2 linked regions of the Actinacidiphila yeochonensis CN732 genome follow. Each later gene encodes a partner of the first gene's protein in a complex. Links are inferred from orthologs where the notes say so. Each region holds a gene or a part of one and is shown on either strand. Other genes may lie near its edges. The genes, in order: BS72_RS16835 and lpdA.

Evidence for each region.
Region 2: the proteins of BS72_RS16835 (region 1) and lpdA are in contact, whole or in part, in a crystal structure (PDB 1EBD), measured with the Geobacillus stearothermophilus proteins. The link is inferred for Actinacidiphila yeochonensis CN732 from one-to-one orthologs. Residues at the interface, in WP_033016211.1 of Geobacillus stearothermophilus: Ile130, Ala131, Met132, Pro133, Arg136, Arg140, Glu141, Asn155, Arg157; in WP_049624544.1 of Geobacillus stearothermophilus: Pro340, Ser341, Asp344, Tyr345, Arg403, Asp406, Val408, Glu431, Ala432, Gly433, Asp438.

Annotation. Positions count from the first base shown.
Region 1 is NZ_JQNR01000005.1:1,169,712-1,172,903, reverse strand. What follows is about bases 82-2,964. They hold BS72_RS16835 (dihydrolipoamide acetyltransferase family protein), read right to left. Parts: upstream 2,314-2,964; coding sequence 850-2,313; downstream 82-849. Other genes in these bases: BS72_RS16830 (alpha-ketoacid dehydrogenase subunit beta), read right to left, coding at 2,333-2,964; BS72_RS38385 (hypothetical protein), read right to left, coding at 364-558. Outside these bases: more of BS72_RS16830, read right to left, coding at 2,965-3,192.
Region 2 is NZ_JQNR01000003.1:395,932-399,154, reverse strand. The notes cover bases 124-3,037. They hold lpdA (dihydrolipoyl dehydrogenase), read right to left. Parts: upstream 2,318-3,037; coding sequence 929-2,317; downstream 124-928. Other genes in these bases: BS72_RS03330 (leucyl aminopeptidase), read right to left, coding at 2,565-3,037. Also shown: more of BS72_RS03330, read right to left, coding at 3,038-3,223. UniProt on the Escherichia coli protein: Lipoamide dehydrogenase is a component of the glycine cleavage system as well as of the alpha-ketoacid dehydrogenase complexes.

The sequences.
Region 1 (3,192 bases):
GGTGGACATCACCGTGCCGGCCGGCCGGGTCTTCCTCCTGGGCGACCACCGCGCCGACTCCGTTGACTCGCGCATGCACCTGGAGCTGTCCTCGGGCACCCTGCCGGCCTCCGACATCCGCGGCCGGGTGGTCTCCGACGGGACCGCGGTGCCGTACCTCGCCGTCGCCGGCGCGGGAGCCCTGGTGGCGCTGGCCGGTGCGGTCGGCGCGCTGGTCACCTTCCTCTCCGGCCGCCGCCGGCCGCGGCCACCGGCCTGGGGCCGACCGCCCAGGTGCCGCCGACCGCCTCCTGAGCGGCGCCTGACCGGACTCAGCGGCCTCAGCGGCCTCAGCGAGCCCGAACCGGAGTCAACCGTCCCCGGTCACGGGTGGATGGTGCTGACCAGGGACGCCGTCGAGGTGAGCGTGGACTGGATGGTGGGGGCCAGGCTGGAGGAAGCCAGGCAGAAGCCGAGCAGCACGCAGGTGATCGCGTGGCTGGGCTTGAGGGCGCGGTTGCGCATCTGCATGCTCGCCAGCAGCAGCAGAAGCAGCACAACGGAGACAGTAACTGCCATACGGTCGATGGCAGCACAAAACGGGACGGAACCCCGGGACAACACGCTGAGCTGCGGCCGACCGGGGTCCCGGGCGTCGGAAAAGGCACAGGGCCCTCAGCCGATCGAGTGACCGGTGACCGGGCCGACCGACGTGCCGGGACAGCCGGCACGTCGGTCAGCCGGTCGGCACGTCGGTCAGCCGGCCCGGTCGGTCAGCCGGCCCGGTCGGTCAGCCGACTCAGTTGGTCAGCCGACTCGGTTGGTCAGCCGGCCGGACCCGGTGGAGGGTCCGGCCGCGCGCTCAGGCCGTCAGGCCCAGGTGAGGAGCCGCTTGGGCTGCTCCAGGATCGCCGCGACGTCGCCGAGCACCTTGGAGCCGAGCTCGCCGTCGACCAGCCGGTGGTCGAAGGAGAGCGCCAGCGTCGTCACCTGTCGCGGCTTCACCTTGCCCTTGTGCACCCAGGGCTGGAGCTTGACCGCGCCGAAGGCGAGGATCGCGGACTCCCCCCGGTTGAGGATGGGCGTGCCGGTGTCGATGCCGAAGACGCCGACGTTGGTGATCGTGACGGTACCGCCCTGCATCGCGTTCGGCGCCGTACGGCCCTCCCGCGCGGTGCCGACGAGCTCGCCGAGGGCCGCCGCCAGCTCCGGCAGCGTCTTGTCCTGCGCGTCCTTGATGTTGGGCACGATCAGGCCGCGCGGGGTGGCCGCCGCGATCCCGAGGTTCACGTAGGACTTGTGGACGATCTCCTGGTTGGCCTCGTCCCAGGCCGCGTTGATCTCCGGGTTGCGCCGGATCGCCACCAGCAGCGCCTTGGCCACCAGCAGCAGCGGGCTCACCTTGACCCCGGCGAACGCCGGGTCGGCCCGCAGCTCCTGGACCAGCTTCATGGTGCGGGTGATGTCGAACGTCACGAACTCGGTGACGTGCGGCGCGGTGAAGGCGCTGGCCACCATGGCCTGCGCGGTCGCCTTGCGGACGCCCTTGACCGGCACCCGCACCTCCCGCTCCCGTCCCTGCGGGGCCGGCTCCAGGACGGGCGGCAGCTGGGCCGGGGGGGCCGCGGCCGCGCGGATGTCCTCGCGGGTCACGACGCCGTTCGGCCCGGTGGGCGCCACCGTGGCCAGGTCGATGCCCAGTTCCTTGGCCAGCTTGCGCACCGGCGGCTTGGCCAGCGGCCTGCTGTAGACCATCGGGCTCGCCCCGTCCCGGCCGTCCTCGGGGGCGGCCGGCTGGGCCGGCGCCTGCGGGGCAGCGGGCTCGACCGGGGCCTGGACCGGAGGCACCTCGGTCGCCGGCTGGACCGGGGCGGCCGGCGCCGGCACCTGCGGCTTGCGCGGCCGCCGGGTCGTCGTGGACGGCGCCACCCCGTAACCGACCAGCACCGCCGTCCGCGCGGCGGGCTTCTCCTCCGCCGGTGCCGCCTCGACGGCGGGAACGGCGGGAACGGCGTCCGGAACCACCGCGGGACCGGCGGCGGCCGGCGCGGCCGCGCCACCCGCCTGCTCCCCCGCGTCGACCACGATGATGGGCGTCCCCACGTCCACCGTGGTGCCCTCCGCGAAGCGGATCTCGCGCACCACCCCGTCGAACGGGATCGGCAGCTCGACCGCCGCCTTGGCGGTCTCCACCTCGCACACGACCTGCCCGTCGGCGACGGTGTCACCGACGCCGACGAACCACTTGAGGATCTCCGCCTCGGTCAGGCCCTCGCCGACGTCCGGCATCCTGAACTCACGGAAGCGCTGCGCCTGCTCCGAACTCACGGCCATGATCGTCACAACCCTCTCCTCAGAACGCCAGCGCGCGGTCGACGGCGTCGAGTACGCGGTCCAGGCCGGGCAGGAACTCCTCCTCAAGGCGGGCCGGGGGGTAGGGGGCGTGGAAGCCGCCCACCCTCAGCACCGGTGCCTCCAGGTGGTAGAAGCAGCGCTCGGTGATCCGCGCGGCGATCTCCGCGCCGGAGCCGTAGAAGACGGGCGCCTCGTGGACGACCACCAGCCTCCGGGTGCGCTCCACCGACTCCTGGACGGTGTCGAAGTCGATCGGCGACATGGAGCGCAGGTCGACCACCTCCAGGCTGCGGCCCTCGTTCTCCGCCGCGGCCGCCGCCTCCAGGCAGACCTTGACCATCGGCCCGTACGCGGCCAGCGTCAGGTCGGTGCCCGGACGCGCCACGACCGCCTTGTGCAGGGCGGTCGGCACCGCCGAGACGTCCACCAGGCCCTTGTCCCAGTAGCGCCGCTTGGGCTCCAGGAAGATGACCGGGTCGTCGCACTCGATGGCCTGCTGGAGCATCCAGTACGCGTCCGAGGGGTTCGACGGCCCGACCACCTTCAGCCCCGGCACGTGCGCGAACAGCGCCTCGGGCGACTCGCTGTGGTGCTCCACCGCGCCGATGCCGCCGCCGTAGGGGATGCGCACCACGACGGGCAGCTTGATCTTGCCCAGCGCCCGGGCGTGCATCTTCGCCATCTGCGTGACGATCTGGTCGTAGGCGGGGAAGACGAAGCCGTCGAACTGGATCTCCACCACCGGACGGTAGCCGCGCAGCGCCAGGCCGATCGCGGTGCCCACGATCCCGGACTCGGCGAGCGGGGTGTCGATGACGCGGTTCTCGCCGAAGTCCTTCTGGAGCCCGTCGGTGATCC
Region 2 (3,223 bases), on another replicon or contig:
CCAGCGGGGTGACGTAGGCACCCTCGGACCCGCCGGCCTCGGCCGGAGCGGCCGGAGCCGCCGGCTGGACCGGTGCGGGCGCCGCCGGGGCCGGGGCCGCGGGCTGGACGGGGGCCGGAGCCGGAGCGGCCGGGGCCTGCGCCTGCGGGGCGGGGCGGCCGGCTGCGCGGGGCGGCCGGCTGGACCGGGGCGGGCGCCGCCGGAGCCGGGGCCGGGGCGGCGGGGGCCGGGGCCTGGGCCGGAGCGGCACCGGCCGCGCCGACGACCGCCAGGCGGGCGCCGACCTCAGCCGTCTCGTCCTCCTGGACCAGGATCTCCAGGACGGTGCCGGAGACCGGCGACGGGATCTCGGTGTCGACCTTGTCGGTCGAGACCTCCAGCAGCGGCTCGTCGGCCTCGACGGTCTCGCCGACCGCCTTCAGCCAGCGGGTGACGGTGCCCTCGGTGACGGACTCGCCGAGCGCCGGCAGCACCACGTCGGTGCCGGAGGCGCCGGAGCCGCCCGCGGTGGCGGCGGCGGTCGGGGCCGGGGCGGGCGCGGCCGCCTCGGTGGACGGCACGGCGGCGGGCGCGGCGGGGGCCGCGGCCGGCTCGGGCTGAGCCGCCGGGGCGGCGGGCGCGGCCGGGGCGCCGGTGCCGTCGTCGATGACGGCCAGCTCAGCGCCGACCTCGACCGTCTCGTCCTCGGCGACCTTGATGGAGGAGAGCACGCCGGAGACGGGGGAGGGGATCTCGGTGTCGACCTTGTCGGTCGAGACCTCGAGCAGCGGCTCGTCGACCTCGACGCGCTCGCCCTCGGCCTTGAGCCAGCGGGTGACGGTGCCCTCGGTCACGCTCTCGCCGAGCGCCGGCAGGGTTACGGAAACCGCCATGGTTGCGGTTGCTCCTAACGATCTGTGCGGATGGGTGGCTCTTGCGGTTGCGAGGGTCAGTCGTGCGAGTGCAGCGGCTTGCCCGCGAGCGCGAGGTGGGCCTCCCCGAGGGCCTCACTCTGCGTGGGGTGGGCGTGGATCAGCTGCGCGACCTCGGCCGGCAGCGCCTCCCAGTTGTAGATCAGCTGGGCCTCGCCGACCTGCTCGCCCATCCGGTCACCCACCATGTGGATGCCGACGACCGCGCCGTCGCGGACCTGGACCAGCTTGACCTCGCCCTGGGTCTTGAGGATCTTGCTCTTGCCGTTGCCGGCCAGGTTGTACTTGAGCGTGACCACCTTGTCCGAGCCGTAGACCTCCTTGGCCTTCGCCTCGCTCAGCCCCATCGAGGCCACCTCGGGGTGGCAGTACGTCACCCGCGGCACGCCGTCGTAGTCGATCGGCACCGGCTTGAGGCCGGCCAGCCGCTCGGCGACGAGGATGCCCTCGGCGAAGCCGACGTGGGCCAGCTGGAGGGTGGGCACCAGGTCGCCGACCGCGGAGATCGTCGGCACGTTGGTGCGCATCTGCTCGTCGACGAGGACGTAGCCGCGGTCCATCGCGACGCCCTGCTCCTCGTAGCCGAGGCCCTGCGAGACCGGGCCGCGGCCGATCGCGACCAGCAGCACCTCCGCCTCGAAGGTCTTGCCGTCCGCCAGCGTGACCCGCACGCCGGAGTCGGTGTACTCGGCGCCCTGGAAGAACGTGCCGAGGTTGAACTTGATGCCGCGCTTGCGGAAGGCCCGCTCCAGCAGCTTGGAGCTGTTCTCGTCCTCGACCGGCACCAGGTGGGGCAGGCCCTCGACGATGGTGACGTCGGTACCGAAGGACTTCCACGCCGAGGCGAACTCGACGCCGATGACGCCGCCGCCCAGGATGATCGCGGACTGCGGAACGCGGTCCAGGACCAGCGCGTGGTCCGAGGAGATGATCCGGTTGCCGTCGATGGTCAGGCCCGGCAGCGAGCGCGGCACGGAGCCGGTGGCCAGCAGCACGTGCCGGCCCTGGACGCGCTGCCCGTTGACGTCCACCGAGGTGGGGGAGGACAGCCGGCCCTCGCCCTCGATGTAGGTGACCTTGCGGGAGGCCACCAGGCCCTGCAGGCCCTTGTACAGGCCGGAGATCACGTCGTCCTTGTACTTGTGGACGGCCGCGATGTCGATGCCCTCGAAGGTGGCACGCACACCGAACTGCTCGCTCTCACGAGCCTGGTCGGCGATCTCGCCGGCGTGCAGCAGCGCCTTGGTGGGAATGCATCCCTGGTGCAGACAGGTGCCCCCGAGCTTGTTCTTCTCGATCAGGGCGACGTCCAGTCCCAGCTGCGCGGCACGCAGAGCGGCCGCGTAGCCACCGCTGCCACCGCCGAGGATCACTAGGTCGAAAACGGTGCTGGCGTCGTTCGCCACGTCACGTCCTCCATGCATGGGTACGCCGGAGCCGGTCCGCGGTGACCGGGCGGCGGTTGGGTTCGGCCGCTTTGTCTCAAAGGGGGCCCTGTCGTGCCGAGACAACATCTTCGCACTTGTCGGCGCCCGGCGGGGCATCGGCCCGGGCCGTCGGCGCCAACACGTACGGCCCCGGGGGCGTACCCGGGGCCGTACGTGACGGATCTCACTGCCCGTGCGGTGCCGTCCGGCGCCCGGGCCGCACCGCTCAGCGGGCGAACAGCTCGCCCTCGGCGGTCCGGCGGGCCAGCGCCACCAGGGTGCGCACGGCCGAGCCGGTGCCGCCCTTGGGGGTGTAGCCGTACGGGGTGCCCTCGTAGAAGGCCGGGCCGGCGATGTCCAGGTGCGCCCAGGTGATGCCCTCGCCGACGAACTCGCGCAGGAACAGGCCGGCGATCAGGCCGCCGCCCATCCGCACGCCCATGTTCGCGATGTCGGCCACCGACGAGTCGAACGACTTGCGCAGCTGCTGCGGCAGCGGCATCGGCCAGGAGTCCTCGCCCTCGGCCAGCGCGGTGGCGTGCACCTCGGCGCGGAAGTCGTCGTCGTTGGCCATGATGCCGAACCGCTCGGTGCCCAGCGCCAGCACCATCGCGCCGGTCAGCGTGGCCACGTCCACGATCGCGTCCGGGGACTCCTCGGAGGCGCGGGTGATCGCGTCGGCCAGCACCAGCCGGCCCTCGGCGTCGGTGTTGAGCACCTCCACCGTCCGGCCGCCGTACATCCGCAGCACGTCACCCGGGCGGGTGGCGTCGCCGCCGGGCATGTTCTCGGCCAGCGCCAGCCAGCCGGTGACGTTCACCTGAAGGCCCAGCCGGGCCGCCGCGACGACGGCCGCGAACACGGCGGCGGCGCCGCTCATGTCGC